2 regions of the Ureibacillus sp. FSL W8-0352 genome follow, and region 2 is predicted to be linked to the other one. Evidence: a T-box and tRNA genes for the amino acid it is inferred to sense, from the RefSeq annotation. Region 2 holds a T-box; the other holds one or more tRNA genes.
What was found. The T-box of region 2 lies ahead of alaS (alanine--tRNA ligase). A T-box ahead of a tRNA ligase gene usually reads a tRNA of that ligase, here a tRNA-Ala.

Region 1: it has a tRNA-Ala gene. The T-box ahead of alaS (alanine--tRNA ligase) is inferred to sense a tRNA for this amino acid. The anticodon was not compared.

What each region holds. Positions count from the first base shown of each region.
Region 1 is NZ_JBBOQT010000001.1:1,314,743-1,325,908, forward strand. It holds gene NST98_RS06645 (dipeptidase) at 1-176, opposite strand, end outside; partial or broken gene NST98_RS06650 (DUF4372 domain-containing protein) at 262-560, opposite strand; gene NST98_RS06655 (hypothetical protein) at 784-1,353, shown strand; gene NST98_RS06660 (hypothetical protein) at 1,470-1,604, shown strand; gene NST98_RS06665 (transposase) at 1,668-2,102, shown strand; gene NST98_RS06670 (ISL3 family transposase) at 2,339-3,367, shown strand; gene NST98_RS17265 (transposase) at 3,383-3,592, shown strand; gene tnpC (IS66 family transposase) at 3,596-5,170, opposite strand; gene tnpB (IS66 family insertion sequence element accessory protein TnpB) at 5,219-5,572, opposite strand; gene NST98_RS06685 (hypothetical protein) at 5,562-5,759, opposite strand; tRNA gene NST98_RS06690 (tRNA-Glu) at 6,040-6,111, opposite strand; tRNA gene NST98_RS06695 (tRNA-Ser) at 6,123-6,215, opposite strand; tRNA gene NST98_RS06700 (tRNA-Asn) at 6,219-6,293, opposite strand; tRNA gene NST98_RS06705 (tRNA-Ile) at 6,299-6,375, opposite strand; tRNA gene NST98_RS06710 (tRNA-Gly) at 6,378-6,451, opposite strand; tRNA gene NST98_RS06715 (tRNA-Phe) at 6,458-6,530, opposite strand; tRNA gene NST98_RS06720 (tRNA-Asp) at 6,538-6,613, opposite strand; tRNA gene NST98_RS06725 (tRNA-Met) at 6,618-6,694, opposite strand; tRNA gene NST98_RS06730 (tRNA-Ser) at 6,715-6,807, opposite strand; tRNA gene NST98_RS06735 (tRNA-Ile) at 6,837-6,913, opposite strand; tRNA gene NST98_RS06740 (tRNA-Met) at 6,920-6,993, opposite strand; tRNA gene NST98_RS06745 (tRNA-Ala) at 7,018-7,093, opposite strand; tRNA gene NST98_RS06750 (tRNA-Pro) at 7,105-7,181, opposite strand; tRNA gene NST98_RS06755 (tRNA-Arg) at 7,194-7,270, opposite strand; tRNA gene NST98_RS06760 (tRNA-Leu) at 7,287-7,375, opposite strand; tRNA gene NST98_RS06765 (tRNA-Gly) at 7,381-7,455, opposite strand; tRNA gene NST98_RS06770 (tRNA-Leu) at 7,468-7,552, opposite strand; tRNA gene NST98_RS06775 (tRNA-Lys) at 7,566-7,637, opposite strand; tRNA gene NST98_RS06780 (tRNA-Thr) at 7,642-7,717, opposite strand; tRNA gene NST98_RS06785 (tRNA-Val) at 7,726-7,801, opposite strand; rRNA gene rrf (5S ribosomal RNA) at 7,809-7,924, opposite strand; tRNA gene NST98_RS06795 (tRNA-Glu) at 8,002-8,073, opposite strand; tRNA gene NST98_RS06800 (tRNA-Ser) at 8,085-8,177, opposite strand; tRNA gene NST98_RS06805 (tRNA-Asn) at 8,181-8,255, opposite strand; tRNA gene NST98_RS06810 (tRNA-Ile) at 8,261-8,337, opposite strand; tRNA gene NST98_RS06815 (tRNA-Gly) at 8,340-8,413, opposite strand; tRNA gene NST98_RS06820 (tRNA-Phe) at 8,420-8,492, opposite strand; tRNA gene NST98_RS06825 (tRNA-Asp) at 8,500-8,575, opposite strand; tRNA gene NST98_RS06830 (tRNA-Met) at 8,580-8,656, opposite strand; tRNA gene NST98_RS06835 (tRNA-Ser) at 8,677-8,769, opposite strand; tRNA gene NST98_RS06840 (tRNA-Ile) at 8,799-8,875, opposite strand; tRNA gene NST98_RS06845 (tRNA-Met) at 8,882-8,955, opposite strand; tRNA gene NST98_RS06850 (tRNA-Ala) at 8,980-9,055, opposite strand; tRNA gene NST98_RS06855 (tRNA-Pro) at 9,067-9,143, opposite strand; tRNA gene NST98_RS06860 (tRNA-Arg) at 9,156-9,232, opposite strand; tRNA gene NST98_RS06865 (tRNA-Leu) at 9,249-9,337, opposite strand; tRNA gene NST98_RS06870 (tRNA-Gly) at 9,343-9,417, opposite strand; tRNA gene NST98_RS06875 (tRNA-Lys) at 9,483-9,554, opposite strand; tRNA gene NST98_RS06880 (tRNA-Thr) at 9,559-9,634, opposite strand; rRNA gene NST98_RS06885 (23S ribosomal RNA) at 9,758-11,166, opposite strand, start outside.
Region 2 is NZ_JBBOQT010000001.1:920,353-931,518, reverse strand. It holds gene NST98_RS04715 (YhgE/Pip domain-containing protein) at 144-2,384, opposite strand; gene NST98_RS04710 (TetR/AcrR family transcriptional regulator) at 2,483-3,055, opposite strand; gene NST98_RS04705 (sporulation protein) at 3,456-4,226, shown strand; gene NST98_RS04700 (aspartyl protease family protein) at 4,338-4,715, opposite strand; gene NST98_RS04695 (TerC family protein) at 4,771-5,451, opposite strand; T-box leader at 5,607-5,853, shown strand; gene alaS (alanine--tRNA ligase) at 5,906-8,566, shown strand; gene NST98_RS04685 (IreB family regulatory phosphoprotein) at 8,670-8,930, shown strand; gene ruvX (Holliday junction resolvase RuvX) at 8,941-9,363, shown strand; gene NST98_RS04675 (DUF1292 domain-containing protein) at 9,480-9,791, shown strand; gene NST98_RS04670 (IS4 family transposase) at 10,085-11,166, shown strand, end outside.

The DNA.
Region 1 (11,166 bases), 390 kb from region 2:
AATTTCTGCTCTTGAGGAATATCTGGATGGATAAATATTGCAAATACTTGAATTTTTACATTCCCTGCCTTTAATCTTTCAAAGTTAGAATTTATTCTAGAATCATTGCGAAAATTGGCATCTTCAAATCGTGCTAATTTTTCTAATACATCGCAATGTAGGTCCACTACTTTCATCTATTCTCCACTCCCCATACTCTTTTGTTTTTATAGTATTTATCACTAGCGTCGCATAGTACTCTAGTGGCGTTGTCAGCTTTCTTCGCTTTTGAAAATGTGTTTTCTCATGAATTTGAGCCACTAAATCAAGAAAAATCGATTGAAAAAAACCGTTGGAATGGCATTGATTCGTCTTCCTAATTGGGAAAAGCTAATCGATGGAAGACCTGTTGCACGTTGTAATTCTTCAGAAAAAACAGCGTCACTTAAAGCTCGCAAACTCTCGGTTTCATGTAATTGAGCGTACAACAGTCATTTCAGAAATGAAGCCATATAAAGCTTCTTTGTATAGTAATCTAATTGATAGGCTTTCACCATATCGTCAAATAAGTTGAAATGAATTGGTGAAAACCATTGTTCAAATGATGTTTTTCATGTAAACTTATCCATGCTTTTGTCCTTTGTATTGGATTTGGATGGTTTACTACCACCAAACCATTATAAAGGATTTTTTTTTAGAAAAATATAGTTACAGAAAATTCAGATTTATTATGTCTATTGGTATTTTTTATGCGACACTAGTGAAAATCAATTTATCCTAAATTCTATAAGAAAGGTGATTATTTTGAATTCTATTCAAGAAAAACGAAAAGTATTTAGTAGTGTTATAGAATCTCATCGCAATTGCCTAGTTATTATTAGCAATGAAGAAAAACAGATTTACAATATTGTAAGCACATCGGGACTTTCTTGGAAAGAAAAATCAGATAAGTGGGGAAAAATATTCGTGGGAACTAATCGTTTGCGAATAGATTTAGATTATCCTGTCAGTTTATTTAATGAAGAAGAGCTGAAAAAATTTACTCAACTTCCTTTAAAAAAGGAGCTTTCGAATAAGAATAGTTATTCACATATCAATCCAACTGTTGGGGATACAAAGCATGATGTAGTCCGTATTATTCTTTATAAGACAAGCTACTGCAGTATGATTTTACATCACCATCGTTTCGTGCAATGCTTCAAAAAATTATTAATGCAAATGTGCTGTGACTATGTAATGTGCTTTTCTTGCAATCGCAAGCTGAAGCACATTTTTTTCAATAAATTTATAGTTGTAATTGTTTCAGTTTTTCTAATCTTTGCAACTGGTTTTTTCCTTTCTATATTTTCCAAAGTAATGATTTGTAAGTTTTAAAACTTGATCAGCAAAGTAATCAAGAAAAAATACTGACACCAAATTCTGCACTATTTTTAAATATAGTACAACTATACCCTCACCCAACACTTGTTTTAGCTCACTCTAAAACTGTCATGAAGAATCGCCTAAAAGCGAATACAAGAAAGAACCTTTCTTTAGAACGGGCAGAGAAAAAAGCAATTGCTTTATTAGAAGCTGCTCAAAATAGTGATCCAGCGATTAAATCTACCGATGTGCGATGTGAATAAGTCCGTGATTACGCAAATCGAATAGCAGAATTAAAGGATAAAAAAGAAGCACTTGTCCAACAAATGATTACTTTATCAAAAGATCGAAAAGAGTATATTGTTTTACGTTCCATCCCTGGTATCGGTGATTCTACTGCTTGTAGATTAATTGGGGAAATGGGTGATATTCGTCGCTTTCAAAATGCTAAACAATTGAATGCTTATGCGGGAATTGATATTATGCGCTATCAATCGGGGAATACACAGTATCATGATTGTATTAATAAAAGAGGTAACAAACACTTGCGAAAGCTTTTATATTTTATGGTGTGTGCCATGATTATGAAGAAGAAAGATAAACCGAATCATTTTGTAGATTACTATTATAAATTAAAAACACAACCTCAGAGAAAGCCTCATAAGGTTGCGATTATCGCCTGTATCAATAAATTTTTAAAAGTGACGTTCCAGTTACTGACACATGGCATTTTATACGATTATGAAACTGCCTTAAGTTAAATAATCGATTAACTACATTATACCATAAAGGACCTTGCGAAAAAAATAAAAATCGTTAGGTCTTTTTGTTTTGGCATGCCAAAATTTAGTTGTAATTGTGAGGGGGTACCCCCTCACAACTACAACTAAAATAAAAACATATACAAATTAATAAAATATACTTGACTGATCGTAAGAATGAGACAGTGACAAAATGTAATCGACCAAAACCACATTTCCCAAAGGAGTTGCGTCACATGTCTCACCATCATTCCATACGAAACCTACTCAATATATTAGACAAAAATATCACATTTGATGAAAACTTTTGTTCTACCGAAACGATCAAAAAAGTAAAAGCGAAAGTCTTTCATGGGACGTTAACGTATCAACCAAAAGCTTGTTATGCTTGTGGACATGTCTTTGATGATCAAATCATTAAACACGGTTTTAAAACGTCTCTCATTAAAATGCCTAGCATTTCAGGTTTTCATACCTACTTAAAATTGCGTAAACAGCGTTATTTCTGTAAACATTGTCATTCCACGTTTACTTTAAAAACGAGCGTCGTGGCTAAAAACTGTTGTATTTCCAACAATACCAAAGTATCGATTGCTTTAAACGCCAAAGATAAAATATCCGAAAAAGATATTGCGATGAAACATCATGTTTCTCATGCCACTGTCAGTCGTGTCATTGACAGCTTTTATAGCTACTATCAACCAAATGTTCACTACCTTCCAAAGCATTTGTGTTTTGATGAGTTTAAATCAGTGAAATCCGCAGCTGGAGCGATGTCCTTTATTTTCTGCGACTCTGAAACGGGGGAGATTGTGGATATCGTGGAGGACCGGAGATTACCTGTCCTCAAAGAGTATTTCTTACGGTATTCCAAGAAGGCGAGAGATGCGGTAAAAACGATTGTCATCGATATGTACAGCCCTTATATTTCCTTAATCCAAGAAGTTTTCCCTAAAGCGGAAATCGTACTCGACAAATTCCATATCCTCCAACTATTTAGCAGAGCTTTAAACAAAACGCGCATCAACGTCATGAATCGGGATAAAAAGAATTACAATAAATTGAAAAAATACTGGAAGCTCCTTCTGAAAGATCAAACAAAACTTGATTATAAGAACTATAAATATCATCGTTGCTTTAAAAAGCATATGTGTGAGGTGGAGATTCTCCACTATCTCATTGATTTAGATTCTGAATTAAAAGCGTCCTATAAGTTATATCAATACGTACAATATTGCATAAAATCAAAGACTTTGAGCTCTTGAAGAAAACCCAGCTATATGAAAACCGCCATCAAGACAATCAACAAATACATCAATTACGTCGAGAATACGCTAAAGTACGATTATAATAACGGCATTTTAGAGGGGATTCATAACAAAATCAAAGTGATTAAACGTAAGCCCGAAATATGTGAGATAAATAAAAAAATGCGCACCCTCTGGTACGCACGACGAATAGCCCTTCAATCCAATATTTTTTCGGATTAAGGGCTATTTTGCCATTGCACATGATTCACAAATTGTTTTCGACCATGGCAAATAGCGATCTAATATTTCTGGCTGTTGATGGATTGGTAAACTTGGGAGTTCCGACAATACTTTCACTAAGTATTGATAAAAATCAATTCCATTAGCTTTTGCCGTTTCAGCCAAGCTTAAACAGATGGCGTTTGCATCGGCTCCCGATTCACTCACGGAAAACAGCCAGTTTTTTCGTCCAATGACATTCGGCCGAATCGCATTTTCAGCTGGGTTGTTGTCCATTTCAATGCGTCCATCATACAGAAAAGCTTTTAAACCTTCGGCGTGCTTCAATGTATATTCCGCAGCTTTGGCAAGGGCATTCTTCCCATAGAAAGGAGATTCGTCAATCCATTTGAAAAATGCCTCAACGATAGGTTTGGACTCTTTTTGTCTAGCTTTTCTCCGTTCGCTCGGCCGAAGTTTCTTAAATTTCCGTTCTAGGCGGTAAAGTCGATCACAATAATCGACACCAATCCGTCCATTTTTACTTTCGGCTTTTAACCAGTATCGACGAACATGAGCCCAGCAGTTGGCAAAATGAATATTTGGCACATCATGGTATGCAGAATATCCATCGCAGATAATCGTCCCTTTAAAGCCTTTCATAAAGTCAGTCAAAATTTCCCGACTTCGGGATAAAGCACTATGGAACAGAACAATTGCTGGACCTTGAGATCCTACGCTACGGAACACCCAGTTGTAAGCTTTAGATTGAGCTGGCTTTCCATCTGAGCGGTTCAATACTTGGGCATAGGTTTCATCGACATGAAGAATTGATTTTTTCATGAGGGTTTCTTTCATTCGATTATATAATGGAAGAAGCCAATCTTCTGCCGTGCGAATCACCCAGTTGGATAGGTTCTTATCATTGGTTAGTAAACCATAACGATGCCATTCCTTTACCTGCCTATATAAGGGTAAATAAAGAATAAATTTATCATAGATGAGTTTTGCTAAGACCGTTGGTCCTGCGATACTTCGCAGAATGGCAGGTTGCGGTGCTTTTCCACGTTTGATTTGTGAGTCTTTATTCGAATCTTTTTTACAAGACCTGCACTCATAAGCGTGTTCAATATGCTGAACACGCTTCATAGTAGCTGGTATGAATTTTGCTTCTTCTCGTACAATCGTGCTGCCAATCTCTGTCATAGGTGATTGACAACACTCGCATTGTAAGTTTTCTGGATGATGATGAATTTCTTCAATTTCTAAACCATCCATAAAAGAATCATTTCGTTTTTTCTTGTTATGTCGTTTACGAACAACTGTGTATGTCACAGTGTCCGTGCTTTTTTCTCCTGTGTGCTCAGGTTCATTAAAAAAAGAGTCGTCATCAAACAAAGAATACTGTCCGTCTGGAGCTTGATACTTTGATTTTTCAGATTTTGAGCCATAAAGCCGTTTAGTTAAATAACGAACTTGTTGTGACAATAATTCAATTTGTTTCAACAATTCATCATTTTTTTGATTGGCATGAGCTAGTTGCTCTTCTAATGACTGAATTAACTTTTCGTATGAATCATTGTTCACAACATCCACCACTTTTCCGTACTGATTCTATATAGAGTTGATTATATCATGAATCGGTATTTAGAAGACACCTTTTTTCGATTTTTGGATGGCTTTAGGTTGTTGAATCGAGAGCCCTTCGAGTAACCATCGAAGCTCCTGTTGAGTCAAATTTCGAACCTCATTTTCATTTCTGGGCCATTGGAGTTTGCCGTTATCGATTCGTTTGTATAACATGGCGAAGCCATCTCCATCAAAATACAAACATTTATAGCGGTCTTTCTTCCGTCCACAAAATAAGAAAATGGCGTTGCTATATGGATCCAGTTCGAAAGAATCCTGAATTAAGGTGGCAAGACCATCAATTCCTTTTCTCATATCCGTACGACCACAAATGATATAGATATTTTTACACTTAGTAAAATCATGAATCACTGCTATTCAACTCCTTGATGACCGTTTGAATGATGTGAGGTTTTACACCGGGGTAAAAGGAGATTTTAAAATTTGTTGCTTGAATAACGCATACAGGTTTGAGAGGACCACGACTCGTTGAGGGTGAAGTTGAATCAGAATCGGATTCCAAATTGACAGGGACGATATTTAATTTTTCAACTGCCAAACAAAAACACCTCCTCTGTAATCGATAACTCTATCTTACAGGGAGGTACGATCGATTGATATGCGTCGTTTGAATTCGGGCTTACGATTAAACGCATTTCTTTCGGTTATCGATCCTTCTATCACTTTAGAAACCGAATATTCATTACCCAAAACTTAGCGAAAATAAAAACAGCTTAGGGGAACCTCGAATTTCCCCTAAGCCATCCGATTACATATTACCAAATAATGTCACTAAAATTTATTCACCAACACCATTTGACAAAAAGCCGGTTTTTTTATGACCCCTACGGGATTCGAACCCGTGTTACCGCCGTGAAAGGGCGGTGTCTTAACCACTTGACCAAGGGGCCACAGCTATGTATGGCGGAGAAGGAGGGATTTGAACCCTCGCGCCGGGTTACCCCGACCTACACCCTTAGCAGGGGCGCCTCTTCAGCCTCTTGAGTACTTCTCCTTATGGCTCCGAAGGTAGGATTCGAACCTACGACCAATCGGTTAACAGCCGATTGCTCTACCACTGAGCTACTTCGGAATATATGGTGGGCCTAAATGGACTTGAACCATCGACCTCACGCTTATCAGGCGTGCGCTCTAACCAGCTGAGCTATAGGCCCATTGGAGCGGGTGATGGGAATCGAACCCACGACATCAGCTTGGAAGGCTGAGGTTTTACCATTAAACTACACCCGCATCAAGTGGGTCGGGACGGAATCGAACCGCCGACACTTTGATCTTCAGTCAAATGCTCTACCAACTGAGCTACCGACCCGTATTTATGGCGGTCCCGACGGGACTCGAACCCGCGATCTCCTGCGTGACAGGCAGGCATGTTAACCGCTACACCACGGGACCACTTTGGTTGCGGGGGCAGGATTTGAACCTGCGACCTCCGGGTTATGAGCCCGACGAGCTACCAGACTGCTCTACCCCGCGATAATAATTATTTTATATTATGGTGGAGGAAGAGGGATTCGAACCCCCGCGCGGTTTGACCCGCCTGTCGGTTTTCAAGACCGATCCCTTCAGCCAGACTTGGGTATTCCTCCATTTGTTTATTATCTATCTTTTCAACCTTTGGTGGACCTTGCAGGACTCGAACCTGCGACCGGACGGTTATGAGCCGTCTGCTCTAACCAACTGAGCTAAAGGTCCTTAAGATGGCGGTGGAGGGGATCGAACCCCCGACCTCACGGGTATGAACCGTACGCTCTAGCCAGCTGAGCTACACCGCCGTCAATTGTTATTCATTTATAATTTGGTGGAGCATAGCGGGATCGAACCGCTGACCTCCTGCGTGCAAGGCAGGCGCTCTCCCAGCTGAGCTAATGCCCCGTAGTTCCTGCTGGTCGGGAAGACAGGATTCGAACCTGCGACCCCTTGGTCCCAAACCAAGTGCTCTACCAAGCTGAGCTACTTCCCGGTTCACTTTTTTTGGCGCGCCAGGCAGGAGTCGAACCCACAACCTTCTGATCCGTAGTCAGACGCTCTATCCAATTGAGCTACTGGCGCTAACTTCTATTTTACATGGTGCCGAGGACCGGAGTCGAACCGGTACGGTAGTCACCTACCGCAGGATTTTAAGTCCTGTGCGTCTGCCAATTCCGCCACCCCGGCATTATTGGAGCGGAAGACGGGGTTCGAACCCGCGACCCCCACCTTGGCAAGGTGGTGTTCTACCACTGAACTACTTCCGCAATTTTTCTAAATGGTGCGGGTGAAGGGAGTCGAACCCCCACGCCGTAAGGCGCTAGATCCTAAGTCTAGTGCGTCTGCCAATTCCGCCACACCCGCAAATGTTTATTGATGAGCCATGAAGGACTCGAACCTTCGACCCTCTGATTAAAAGTCAGATGCTCTACCACTGAGCTAATGGCTCATGATGGTGCCGGCGAAAGGAATCGAACCCTCAACCTACTGATTACAAGTCAGTTGCTCTGCCAATTGAGCTACGCCGGCATATATCATGGTGGAGGATGACGGGATCGAACCGCCGACCCCCTGCTTGTAAGGCAGGTGCTCTCCCAGCTGAGCTAATCCTCCATATCAAGCCTAGCAACGTCCTACTCTCACAAGGGGAAGCCCCTTACTACCATCGGCGCTAAAGAGCTTAACTTCCGTGTTCGGTATGGGAACGGGTGTATCCTCTTTGCCATCGTCACTAGACTTATTAAGGACAAGAATTATTTTATCATATTCAATCTCTTTTTCAAGAGTTTTTTTTATTTTTTTTATTATTTTTATGACCCCTACGGGATTCGAACCCGTGTTACCGCCGTGAAAGGGCGGTGTCTTAACCACTTGACCAAGGGGCCACGGCTATGTATGGCGGAGAAGGAGGGATTTGAACCCTCGCGCCGGGTTACCCCGACCTACACCCTTAGCAGGGGCGCCTCTTCAGCCTCTTGAGTACTTCTCCTTATGGCTCCGAAGGTAGGATTCGAACCTACGACCAATCGGTTAACAGCCGATTGCTCTACCACTGAGCTACTTCGGAATATATGGTGGGCCTAAATGGACTTGAACCATCGACCTCACGCTTATCAGGCGTGCGCTCTAACCAGCTGAGCTATAGGCCCATTGGAGCGGGTGATGGGAATCGAACCCACGACATCAGCTTGGAAGGCTGAGGTTTTACCATTAAACTACACCCGCATCAAGTGGGTCGGGACGGAATCGAACCGCCGACACTTTGATCTTCAGTCAAATGCTCTACCAACTGAGCTACCGACCCGTATTTATGGCGGTCCCGACGGGACTCGAACCCGCGATCTCCTGCGTGACAGGCAGGCATGTTAACCGCTACACCACGGGACCACTTTGGTTGCGGGGGCAGGATTTGAACCTGCGACCTCCGGGTTATGAGCCCGACGAGCTACCAGACTGCTCTACCCCGCGATAATAATTATTTTATATTATGGTGGAGGAAGAGGGATTCGAACCCCCGCGCGGTTTGACCCGCCTGTCGGTTTTCAAGACCGATCCCTTCAGCCAGACTTGGGTATTCCTCCATTTGTTTCTTATCTATCTTTTCAACCTTTGGTGGACCTTGCAGGACTCGAACCTGCGACCGGACGGTTATGAGCCGTCTGCTCTAACCAACTGAGCTAAAGGTCCTTAAGATGGCGGTGGAGGGGATCGAACCCCCGACCTCACGGGTATGAACCGTACGCTCTAGCCAGCTGAGCTACACCGCCGTCAATTGTTATTCATTTATAATTTGGTGGAGCATAGCGGGATCGAACCGCTGACCTCCTGCGTGCAAGGCAGGCGCTCTCCCAGCTGAGCTAATGCCCCGTAGTTCCTGCTGGTCGGGAAGACAGGATTCGAACCTGCGACCCCTTGGTCCCAAACCAAGTGCTCTACCAAGCTGAGCTACTTCCCGGTTCACTTTTTTTGGCGCGCCAGGCAGGAGTCGAACCCACAACCTTCTGATCCGTAGTCAGACGCTCTATCCAATTGAGCTACTGGCGCTAACTTCTATTTTACATGGTGCCGAGGACCGGAGTCGAACCGGTACGGTAGTCACCTACCGCAGGATTTTAAGTCCTGTGCGTCTGCCAATTCCGCCACCCCGGCATTATTGGAGCGGAAGACGGGGTTCGAACCCGCGACCCCCACCTTGGCAAGGTGGTGTTCTACCACTGAACTACTTCCGCAAAATTAAGTGGAATACTTAATCTTTAATTATTTTATCATTGTTAATATATTAAAGTGAACGGGATGAGCCATGAAGGACTCGAACCTTCGACCCTCTGATTAAAAGTCAGATGCTCTACCACTGAGCTAATGGCTCATGATGGTGCCGGCGAAAGGAATCGAACCCTCAACCTACTGATTACAAGTCAGTTGCTCTGCCAATTGAGCTACACCGGCATATATTTTTAGCGATGGAGGACAATAGAATGAACTGGTGATTTCCTAATTTAATGGGATATCTTCTCTCTAATCCTCCGAATTAAATTATTCTTTCAAAACTGGATAACGACATTGAAATGATTGGTTAAGTCCTCGATCGATTAGTATCCGTCAGCTCCACACGTCACCGTGCTTCCACCTCGGACCTATCTACCTCATCGTCTTTGAGGGATCTTACTTGCTTATGCAATGGGAAATCTCATCTTGAGGGGGGCTTCATGCTTAGATGCTTTCAGCACTTATCCCGTCCACACATAGCTACCCAGCGGTGCCTTTGGCAAGACAACTGGTACACCAGCGGTGTGTCCATCCCGGTCCTCTCGTACTAAGGACAGCTCCTCTCAAATTTCCTACGCCCACGACGGATAGGGACCGAACTGTCTCACGACGTTCTGAACCCAGCTCGCGTACCGCTTTAATGGGCGAACAGCCCAACCCTTGGGACCGACTACAGCCCCAGGATGCGATGAGCCGACATCGAGGTGCCAAACCTCCCCGTCGATGTGGACTCTTGGGGGAGATAAGCCTGTTATCCCCGGGGTAGCTTTTATCCGTTGAGCGATGGCCCTTCCATGCGGAACCACCGGATCACTAAGCCCGTCTTTCGACCCTGCTCGACTTGTAGGTCTCGCAGTCAAGCTCCCTTATGCCTTTACACTCTGCGAATGATTTCCAACCATTCTGAGGGAACCTTTGGGCGCCTCCGTTACCTTTTAGGAGGCGACCGCCCCAGTCAAACTGTCCACCTGACACTGTCTCCCAAGCCGATCAGGCTTGCGGGTTAGAATTTCAGTACAACCAGGGTAGTATCCCAAGGGCGCCTCCAGGGAAGCTGGCGCTCCCCCTTCTACGGCTCCTACCTATCCTGTACAAGTTGCACCGAAATTCAATATCAGGTTACAGTAAAGCTCCACGGGGTCTTTCCGTCCTGTCGCGGGTAACCTGCATCTTCACAGGTACTATAATTTCACCGAGTCTCTCGTTGAGACAGTGCCCAGATCGTTACGCCTTTCGTGCGGGTCGGAACTTACCCGACAAGGAATTTCGCTACCTTAGGACCGTTATAGTTACGGCCGCCGTTTACTGGGGCTTCAATTCGGAGCTTCGCTTGCGCTAACTCCTCCTCTTAACCTTCCAGCACCGGGCAGGCGTCAGCCCCTATACTTCACCTTACGGTTTTGCAGAGACCTGTGTTTTTGCTAAACAGTCGCCTGGGCCTATTCACTGCGGCTCATCAGGGCTTGCACCCCAATGAGCACCCCTTCTCCCGAAGTTACGGGGTCATTTTGCCGAGTTCCTTAACGAGAGTTCTCTCGCTCACCTTAGGATTCTCTCCTCGACTACCTGTGTCGGTTTGCGGTACGGGCACCTCCCGCCTCGCTAGAGGCTTTTCTTGGCAGTGTGAAATCAGGAACTTCGCGCGTAACGCGCTCCCCATCACAGCTCGGCGTATTAGGAAGCGGATTTGCCTACTTCCACGCCTTGCTGCT
Region 2 (11,166 bases):
TTCAAAATTGTTTAACGAATTCTAATCAATTATGATTATATGAAAAGGATAGATGAAGCAGGAAACCTGTTCATCTATCCTTTTTAAATGAAATGTTCAATGTGAATCCATTAAATAATTTAATAGATTTTCCTTCATACTATTTACTCATCCATTACTGCAGTCATTTCAACATCTTTTGATTTTTTTGTTGAAAGTGCAAAATATCCAATCGTAATGAGGATAAAGGCAAACATATAGCTTAATAGAATCAAGTTGTTACGCCATAAGAATGAAATATCCCCACTTGAGATGGCCGCTTTAAAGGATTGGATTGAATAAGTCATTGGCAATAGTGCATTGATTGGTTGAAGTGTGTTTGGTAATAACTCCATTGGGAATGTACCTGCACTTGTTGTTAATTGTAAAATTAATATAATAATCGCTATAAATCGTCCAGTGTCTCCTAATAATGTGACAAGCATTTGAATGAGTGTCATAAACACAATGCTTACAATTATGGAAGTTAGGATGAACAACGGAAGATTTACAACTTCTAGTTTTAATGCCAATAATAAAATGCAATCTACTAATAGTGCTTGAATGATACCGACAATGGCAATCACACCAAATTTACTTCCAAACCAAGTGAAAGCATTTTTCGGTCGGATGACTGGTCGTTTTAATTCAAATACAATGGATAGCATTAGTGCCCCTACGAATAAGCCTAGTGACATAAAATATGGTGAGAAGCCTGTTCCGTAATTTGGCACTTCATTTACTGCCTCTTTTTGAATAACAACCGGTTCACCCATCATGTCATAAGTATCTTCATTTGCCTTAACTGAACCAGCTTCTTCAGCTCCATCAGCAAGTTTGTCAGCTAATTCCGTTGTACCATCTAACAATTTATCTGTGCCGGATTTTAATTGATTTGAACCATCTGCTAGTTGATTTGCACCGTCTTGAAGTTGACTTGCACCAGAAGTTAACTGTTTCATGCCTGAGCTTAATTCCCCAGCGCCATTTGTTAAATCAACTGAACCAGTATAAAGCTTATTTACACCATTTTGCAATGTTTGTTGTCCAGCATTAATTTGGTCAAGACCTGCAATTAATTGATCAAAGGCAGGGGCAGTTTGAGTTTTTAATTGTTCTTCAATACCATCAGCTGAAGCAAGCAATTGATTTGTTAGTGAAGTTTCAAATTGTGTTAACCCTTCTTTGAGTCCTTTGCTGATACCCGTAGAAATTTGAGGTTCTAATTGGGCTTGTAATTGGGTTTTATATTGCTCTTCAATTTGTTCCTTCGTAGGAACGTTGCTTGCTAGCTGCGCGATAAAGGCAGCAGCTTGTTCTTCACTCATAATGTTGTTGGCAACGAGAGCAGACTGAATTTGTTCTAAGTTTTGAGTTTGGGTTGATATGGATTGTACTGCAAGTTGGCTTGATAGTTGATTGACAATTCCAGCTGTCAGTTGTGTTGAAAGTTCTGCAGATAATTGAGTTTCTAATTGATCGATTCCATTACGAATATTCTCAACACTATTTTTAAGATTTTCAGAAATTCCTGTAGCAACTTGAGCTGGAAGTTGATCTTTCATTTGTTTAAGGCCATTTTCTACTTGAGATGTTCCTTCGACAAGGGATGGAAGATTTTCGTTCACTTGACGAAGACCATCTTTCAATTGACTAGAGCCAGCAGCAATCGAGCTTGAACCATCACTTGCACGGTTTACGCCTTCTTTGAATTCAATCATTTTTGAAGCCAATGTTATAAGATTGTCACTCAATGTTTTTGAACCATCATTTAAATCAGCTACACCATCTCTTAACTGGCTTGCTCCATCGCTTGCTTGGCTAATTCCATCTGCTAACTTTGAAATGGAATCAAACATTGTTTCGGAATAGGTTGAGATGATATTTTTGGAGATTTCCGCTTTGATTTCTCTCATGGCAGTTTCTCCAATTTGAGCTGAAAGGAAGTTTGTACTTTCATTCGGAACATATTTTAGTTCCAATTTTTTCGGTTCATCATCTAGAATCGTTGTTGCATTTTTTGAAAAATTTTCTGGTATTTCCACTAACAAATAAAAATCTCGATTCTCTAAACCTTTATAACCTTCTTCCTTTGAAACTACTTTGAAATTAAACTGTTCACTGTCATTGAGTTTTTCAGCAAGTTCTTTCCCAATTTCCAACCTTTTTCCTTCAAATTCAGCACCGGAATCTTCATTGACAATGGCAACTGGCAAGTCTTCTAAGTGCGCATATGGGTCCCAGAATGCCCAAATAAACATTCCTGTATACAGTACAGGAACAAGAGCAACTGCTATAACCGATATGAGAATTTTTCGGTTAGAAAGAAGAAATTTTAGTTCCGCCATAAATGACGATTTTTTCATTTTGTTACCTCCTGGAAGTAATGACTATTTTGTTCATTTGGTCAATTTTGCGTAATATAATAGGGTACTCTAATATATTGAGACCCTTAACCTTAAAGTTACTTAGCCAATCCATCAATGAAATATAATTTAAATAAATTAGATATTTCTTCTTTATCAATAGCTGGATGCTGCTTTTCCCAATCAAATATTAAAGCAACATACATTTTTAACATAACAAATGCTGTGATTTCAGGATTGCACTCTTTAATTTCACCACGGTCAATTGCTTCTTGTATAATTCCCTTCATGTAGTGAATGATTGCTTGTTCAACACGTTGTATTACTTCTGCTACAGCTTGTGTTCCCAGTTCTCTTTCTTCTTGAAAAAGTTTGATTGTGAGCTGATGAGACTGTCGAAATTCTAGAAGTCTTAATAATACACGATTAATGTTTTCATCGAAGCTACTATTAGGATTAATGGCTTTTTCTGCTTCAGTTTTCATATCTTTAATAAGAGATGTAATAATTTCATCAAATAGTTCTTCCTTATTTTTAAAGAATGTATAAATTGTACCTTTTCCCACATTGGCAAGTTTCGCGATTTGATCCATCGTGGTTGCTTTGTATCCAAATAAAGAAAAGGATTTTTTTGCAGCTTCGAGTATTAATTGTTTTCTATCAACACTCAATACATTCACCTCGCATTAATAAAATATGACCAAATGAGAAAATTAGTCATCCGTTTCACGTAGAGTAATTTATCACATATTATTTCACTTTGCAAGTAAATTTACATGTTATGTAGTTTTCTTATTATCATTAAATTCGCTGAATCGTAAGAAGTGGAATTGATTATATGTTGTAAATCTAAGTTAGAGAATATTTAAACCATATTTATCATGGAACATACGATGTTAAAACTGCAGGTGGAGGAAAAGTAAATAATATTTATACAAATCATGACTAGATTTTGGAGGACAACTTATGAAAATAAAAAAATTTCTTCTAAATGATTCTCCTCACTGAAACTTTATTGAAAATAGACTCGTAATATTGGAGAGATTTCTGTAAAATAAAGGAGAGTGGACTATGTCATTTTTTAACAAAATGCTAGCATCTTTTGGTATTGGTTCAGCAAAAGTGGATACTCAGTTGGAGAAGTCTTCCTACAGTGCTGGTGAAACGGTGCGCGGTGAAGTAGAAGTATATGGAGGAAATGTTGCTCAACAAATCAATACGATTTATTTCACTTTATATACGACTTATATAAAAGAAGTCGATGATCGAAAAGTTTCGGTTCCATTTGCATTCCATAAATTCAAAATTAGTGATCCTTTTATGATTCAAGCAAATGAAACAAAAATCATCCCGTTTTCTTTCGTGCTGCCAGTAGACACACCTGTAACGATAGGAAATTCTAGAGTATGGGTGAAAACGGAATTAGACATTCAAAGCGGTGTGGATTCAACAGATAAAGACTTTATAGAAGTTCGTCCATCAAGATTGGCTTCTCATGTGTTAAATGCTGTACAACATTTAGGTTTTCGTTTACGAAAAGCGGAAAATGAACAAGTATCATTCCGATACCGAAAAAACTATCCTTTTATTCAAGAATTTGAATTTGTTCCAGTAACAGGGCCGTTTCGAGGTCGATTAGATGAACTAGAGATTGCTTTTCTTTCCCAAGAGGAAGGCTACGTGGAATTATTATTGGAAGTGGACAGAAGAGCAAGGGGACTTGGTGGATTGTTTGCTGAAATGTTGGATGTGGATGAAAGCCACGTGCGCGTTACATTTACAGAAGCGGATATGTACCATATTGAATCTAAGCTTCAACAAATAATTACGAGATATTCATAATGTAAAAATCTATTATCTTTTATATAAAACAGAGATTGCCAACAGAATGAGCGGACTAGTGAAGTTAGGATCCTAGTTCGCTCGTATAACAGGCTATTTTTTCCTACATTTTCAGTGAGTTAGTAATTTTAAGTGTTTCAAATCTAAAACAAATTCACCGGATTTTAATATATCAAGTCCAATCAAACCTTGAATATTAAATCCTTGCAATGTTCCAAAATCAATATGAACATTAGGAAACGTCTTTTCGCCAATTTTTACATAATCCAATTTTTTCATAAAACTATATTCTACTCCACCGATTCCATAATGACGAACTAGCGAATCTCCGTTTTCAAAATAGATACCTATCTCTTGTACTGAATCAATATTGATAAAGGAATGGGAGGCACCGGAATCGATTGCAACTCGGCTTAACAATTTACTTTTCCCTTTATAGCAAATTTCAATTGTTGATAGCAATAAACCATCTTCAAAGAGAAGCTGCATATTTTACCTCCCAAAAGCTTTTATTTCCATTCTATTTCAATTTGTTAATCAATATTCAATTTGTACTTATATGTGTTTTATTTCTATTACGCAGAATAAAACCAATTGCAATAACGATGAATATTAATAATAATTGGAACAAGATTATAGGTAACGGATTTGTTAAATAAGGCTGAACATAAGCATCTTGAATAATCATTTTTGATGCAGTCCATGCAAGGACACCAGCACCTAAATAGATGAAAATAGGAAATTTTTCGATGATGCGAATGACAATTGTACTTCCCCAAACAATTATGGGAATAGAGATAAGGAGACCAAAGATGACTAGTAGCATATTTCCATAAGCTGCTCCTGCAACCGCAATAATATTATCAATGCCCATTAAAAAATCTGCTAACATGATTGTCCAAGCTGCACCCCAAAAGGATTTCTTTGATACGCGTATATCGGTATTTTCTTCAGTCACTAGCAGTTTTATCGCTATATATACTAACAATACGCCGCCAATAAATAGTAATCCATCAATTTCTAACAATTTCACTGCAAGCAGTGTAAAGATAATGCGCATAAAAATGGCAGCTAGCGTTCCAATGATAATAACCTTTTTTTGCTGTTTCGAAGGCAGATTTTTTGCGACCATTCCAATCAATAATGCATTATCACCAGCAAGAACAAGATCGATTAAAATAATGGACATCAGTGCAGTGTAAAATTCCATCGAAATCGTTTCCATATCTGCTCTCCCATCTATACTTTTTTGGAAAGTATATGTCCTACCATCCATGTTAAGAAGTAAATAACAAAGAAGTTGATTGACATGATATGACCGTTTTCATATAATTTAGAGAGAATTTCCATTCGTCATACTTATTTGTAAACACCTATATTTTCAACACGATGATGGAGAGAGTACGTTTTTGTCCAGTGGAAAGAGAGAGATTCCGTAGGCTGAAAGAATCTTCACTAGGGACAATTGCGGAAAGCTACTCCAGAGTGCAGTTAAAACCTGCCGTTCACTTACGTTACAGTGGCTAGAGTGACAGTTTCAAAATGAAACGGTTAAACGTGTATTTAGGTGATGAAATGAAACTGTAACGAGGGTGGTACCGCGAAATTTAATGTCTTCGTCCCTTATTGGGATGAAGGCTTTTTTTAATTTCAAAAATATTAGTAGGAGGTAATATTGAATGAAAGCAGCAGACATTCGTCGCAAATTTTTAGATTTTTTTGTTGAAAAAGGCCATGCAGTTGAACCATCAGCTTCATTAATTCCAGTGAATGACCCATCTTTACTTTGGATTAACTCTGGGGTAGCGACTTTAAAAAGATATTTTGATGGCCGTGAAATTCCTGAAAATCCACGTATTACAAATGCTCAGAAATCCATTCGTACAAACGATATAGAAAACGTAGGGAAAACGGCTCGCCACCATACATTTTTCGAAATGTTAGGTAACTTCTCTATTGGTGACTACTTTAAGCGAGAAGCAATTCATTATGCTTGGGAGTTTTTAACAGATCCAAAATGGATGGGATTTGACCCAGAACTCCTTTCAGTAACGATCCATCCAGAAGATGAAGAAGCTTATAACATTTGGAAAAATGAAATTGGCTTACCAGAAGAACGTATCGTTCGCATTGAAGGAAACTTCTGGGATATTGGGGAAGGTCCATCCGGTCCAAACTCAGAAATTTTCTATGATCGCGGCCCAGAATATGGAAATGATCCAAACGATCCAGAATTATTCCCAGGTGGCGAAAATGAACGTTACTTAGAAGTTTGGAACTTAGTGTTCTCTCAATTTAACCACAATCCAGATGGCACATATACGCCGTTACCAAAACAAAACATCGATACAGGTATGGGTCTTGAGCGGATGGCTTCCGTTGTGCAAAATGTACCAACAAACTTTGATACAGATTTATTTATGCCAATCATTGAAAAAATTGAAGAGTTTGCAAACCGTCGTTACAAACGACCTGGTGAAATTGATTTGAAAGAAATTTTCAACAATAAAGAAGATATCAACACACCGTTTAAAGTAATTGCTGACCATATTCGAACAGTGGCATTTGCTATCGGTGATGGAGCGCTTCCATCAAATGAAGGACGCGGTTACGTAATTCGCCGTTTATTACGTCGTGCTGTAAGATATGCAAAACAAATCGGTATTGAAAAACCATTTATGTTTGAACTCGTTCCAACAGTTGGAGAAATTATGAAAGACTTCTATCCAGAAGTAAGTGAGAAAAGTGAATTTATTCAACGAGTTGTGAAAAATGAAGAGATTCGTTTCCTAGAAACATTAGATGGTGGCCTTGAAATTTTAAATGAAGTAATTGAACGTGAAAAGAAATTAGGGCGTAATGAAATACCAGGTGAAGACGCGTTCCGCTTATATGATACGTATGGATTCCCAATTGAATTAACAGAGGAATATGCTGAAGAACAAGGAATGACAATTGATTACGAAGGTTTTGAAACGGAGATGGAAAAACAGCGTGAACGAGCAAGAAGTGCACGTGTTGATGTTGATTCTATGCAAGTGCAAAATGAAGTATTAACGAACTTAAAACAACCTTCCGTATTCGTTGGATATGAAGTGGCAGAATGTGACACAACCATTGTTGCTATGGTAGGAAACGGTCAGGAAGTAAATGTAGCTTCTGAAGGAGAAGAGGTATTAGTCATTTTAGCGGAAACACCATTCTATGCTGAAATGGGTGGTCAAATCGCTGATAAAGGTACTCTTGAGAGCGATACATTCAAAGCTGTTGTAAAAGATGTTCAACTTGCACCGAACGGACAGCATCTTCATACAGTAATTGTTGAATCAGGTGAAATGCATCTTAACGATCATGTAAAGGCGCAAGTGAATGCAGAAGAAAGAAAACTGATTGTGAAAAACCATACGGCAACGCACTTATTGCACCGTGCATTGAAAGACGTATTAGGTGAACATGTAAATCAAGCTGGTTCATATGTAGGTCCAGATCGTTTACGCTTTGACTTTACACACTTCGGACAAGCAACAAAAGAAGAGTTAGAAAAAATTGAACAAATCATCAATAAAAAAATTTGGGACGACATCGAAGTAGTTATTGAAGAAATGCCGATTGACGAAGCAAAAGCTCTTGGTGCTACGGCCCTCTTCGGCGAAAAATATGGAGATATCGTTCGCGTTGTACAAGTAAGCGATTATTCAATTGAGCTTTGCGGTGGTTTACACGTAAACCGTACATCTGAAATTGGATTGTTCAAAATCGTTTCAGAAGGTGGAATTGGTGCCGGGGTAAGACGTATTGAAGCTGTTACTGGTAAGGGGGCATATCTTGCAGTAAAAGAAGAAGAAAAAATCTTGCAAGAAGCAGCTGCACAATTTAAAGCAAATCCAAAAGACTTAGTAATGAGAATTCAAGGCTTGCAAAATGAATATAAAGAATTACAACGAGAAAATGAATCATTATCACAAAAATTGGCAAACCTTGAAGCGGCAAACGTTCTTGATTCAGCACAAAAAATTGGCGATATAACTGTTTTATCTACACGAGTAGAGGCAAAAGATAATAATCAACTTCGTCAAATGATGGATGATTTAAAAATGAAGCTTGAAAAAGCAGTTATTGTTCTTGGAGCTGTTGAAGGAGATAAAGTCATGCTTTGTGCAGGTGTAACAAAAGATATTGCTGGTAATGAATATCATGCAGGTAACATCGTCAAAACAGTAGCTGAGAAATGCGGAGGAAAAGGTGGCGGTCGTCCTGACATGGCAATGGCTGGTGCGAAAGAAGTTTCAAAACTTGATGAAGCCCTTCAATCTGTGTATGATTACGTTAAATCTATATAATAATTAAAAAGAAATCTATTTCACTGACTAATTGAATCAGTTATAATATAGAAAATGGAGCTAGAATTTCCAACTCCTTATTTCCGAAAGCGAGGTGCTGGTCTTGAGTTCGTTTGATCAAACAATGAAATTTAGCTTTCCAGAAGAATCAATGGAAGATGAAGTCAAGCAAGTAATGCTAAAAGTGTACTCTGCACTTGAGGAGAAAGGGTATAACCCGACAAATCAAATCGTAGGGTACTTGTTATCTGGTGATCCGGCATATATTCCTCGCCATCAAGATGCACGAAATTTAATTCGTAAACTTGAACGTGATGAAATTTTAGAAGAGCTTGTGAAATTCTATATTAGAAATAACAAATGAGGAACAATCAATGAGAGTAATGGGATTAGATGTCGGTACGAAGACAGTTGGTATTGCAATCAGCGATCCATTGGGTTTAACAGCTCAAGGAATTGAGACGATTCATATAGACGAAGAAACTGGCGAATTTGGGATTGAGCGAATTAAAGAGCTTGTAAAAGAGTATGGGGTTACCGAATTTGTTGTTGGATATCCTAAAAATATGAACAACACTGTTGGTCCACGAGGAGAAGCTTCCGAGAATTATAAGAAGCTTTTAGAAAATGCGTTTAATTTGCCAGTAACACTTTGGGATGAACGTTTAACAACAATGGCTGCTGAACGAATGCTCATTGAAGCCGATGTCAGTCGAAAAAAGAGAAAAAAAGTAATCGATAAAATGGCAGCGGTCATGATTTTACAAGGATATTTGGATAGTAAATCATTTAAATAAGATCCCATGTTGGGTGAATAAAGTGATTTCATCATGTTTTATACTTTCCTAAAGACAGTTATGTCGAGGGATAATTATATATTTTATTTATATTCTTAAAAAAAGAGGTGACCAACATGGTACATGAACATGATTATGAAGAAAGACATATTACTGTAATTGATGAAGATGGAAATGAGCAATTATGCGAAGTAATACACACTTTTGATTCTGAGAAATTCGGAAAGTCCTATGTATTATATACAATCGTCGGTGCGGAAGAAGATGAAGACGGTCAGATAGAAATTTTCGCTTCTTCTTTTACTCCTGCTGAAAATGGAGAAGATGGAGAACTGCAGCCGATTGAAACGGAAGAAGAATGGGATATGATTGAAGAAGTATTAAATTCTTTGGAAGAAGAATTTGAACTAGAAGACGATGAAGAATAATCATATAAAGTAGGCAAAATTTTGCCTACTTTTTTCATGCTTATGATCGATCTACTTGTGAATAATATCGATTTGATTATTTTTCATGGAACGTTCCACACTAAAGTTGAAAAGGTTATAAACTCAACTTTCGCAGAGTAATATCTTATTGCAACTCTTGATATGACTGTTTTATATCGTCTTTCATTATTTCTCTTGTTTTTTATTGATTTTATTTTTTTAAAAGAAAAAGACACCTATCTTTTGGTAAAATTATGGTGAACAAACCAAATACCAAAGAAGGTGTCACCATTATGATAACGAAAAAAGATACTTTTGCACAACTACCAAAAGAACTTGAACGAAGATTTTCTGAATTAAATATAGGCAAACATTTGAGAAAAGCGAGAATTACTAAGGGATTTGGTTATTCATGCTTATCTATTTTCCGTCTTATTTTTTTGCTTGTTTTCCAATATAAAAATTGGTTTCAAGCACTTCAAAGTAAGAAAGCCGTGGACTTACCTAAAAAAGATACGATCTACCGTTTTCTAAATTCATCTACTTATGCTTGGCGAACTTTTTTACTTTCCTTATGTCAAGATCTTACTGGACGTATAAAAAAGCTTACATCAAACAACAGAGTGAAGGTGTTTATTGTTGATGATTCACTCTTTTCACGCAACCGAAGCAAGTCTGTTGAACTTCTTTCACGAGTATTTGATCATACAGAGAAACGATTCTATAAGGGGTTTCAGTTGCTTACTCTTGGTTGGTCTGATGGATATTCTTTTCTACCTGTAGACTTTGCTTTATTGAGTTCAGCGAAAAAGGAAAATCAACTTAACGGGGTCGATGAATCCATTGATAAACGCACTTCCGGCTACAAGCGTCGTCTTGAAGCACAACAAGATAAGCCAAGCGTTGTCTCTGCTTTATTGGATCATGCCTTAAATGCAGGAATTACAGCTGATTATGTGTTAATGGATACTTGGTTTACGCATGAGCCTTTGATTGAAAAAATCACGGATAAAGGTTTATTTGTCATTGGTATGGTCAAGCAGCTAAAACAACGTTATTTCATAGATGGTGAAGCCCATACTCTGGATGAACTCTTTAAAAAAGCAAAGCGTACCATGGAAAAGAAAGACCTACTCGGTTCGATCCATGTTCATCTTGCAAAAGGACGACAAGTCAAGATTGTATTCGTGCGTAACCGCAATAAAAAGAGTGAATGGTTAGCCATTTTGAGTACAGATACCACACTTTCAGATGAAGAAATTGTGCGTATTTACGGGATGCGCTGGGACATCGAAACATTTTTCAAGTGTACCAAATCATTGCTTAACCTAGCAAAAGAATTTCAAGGTCGTTCGTATGATCTGTTGATTAGTCA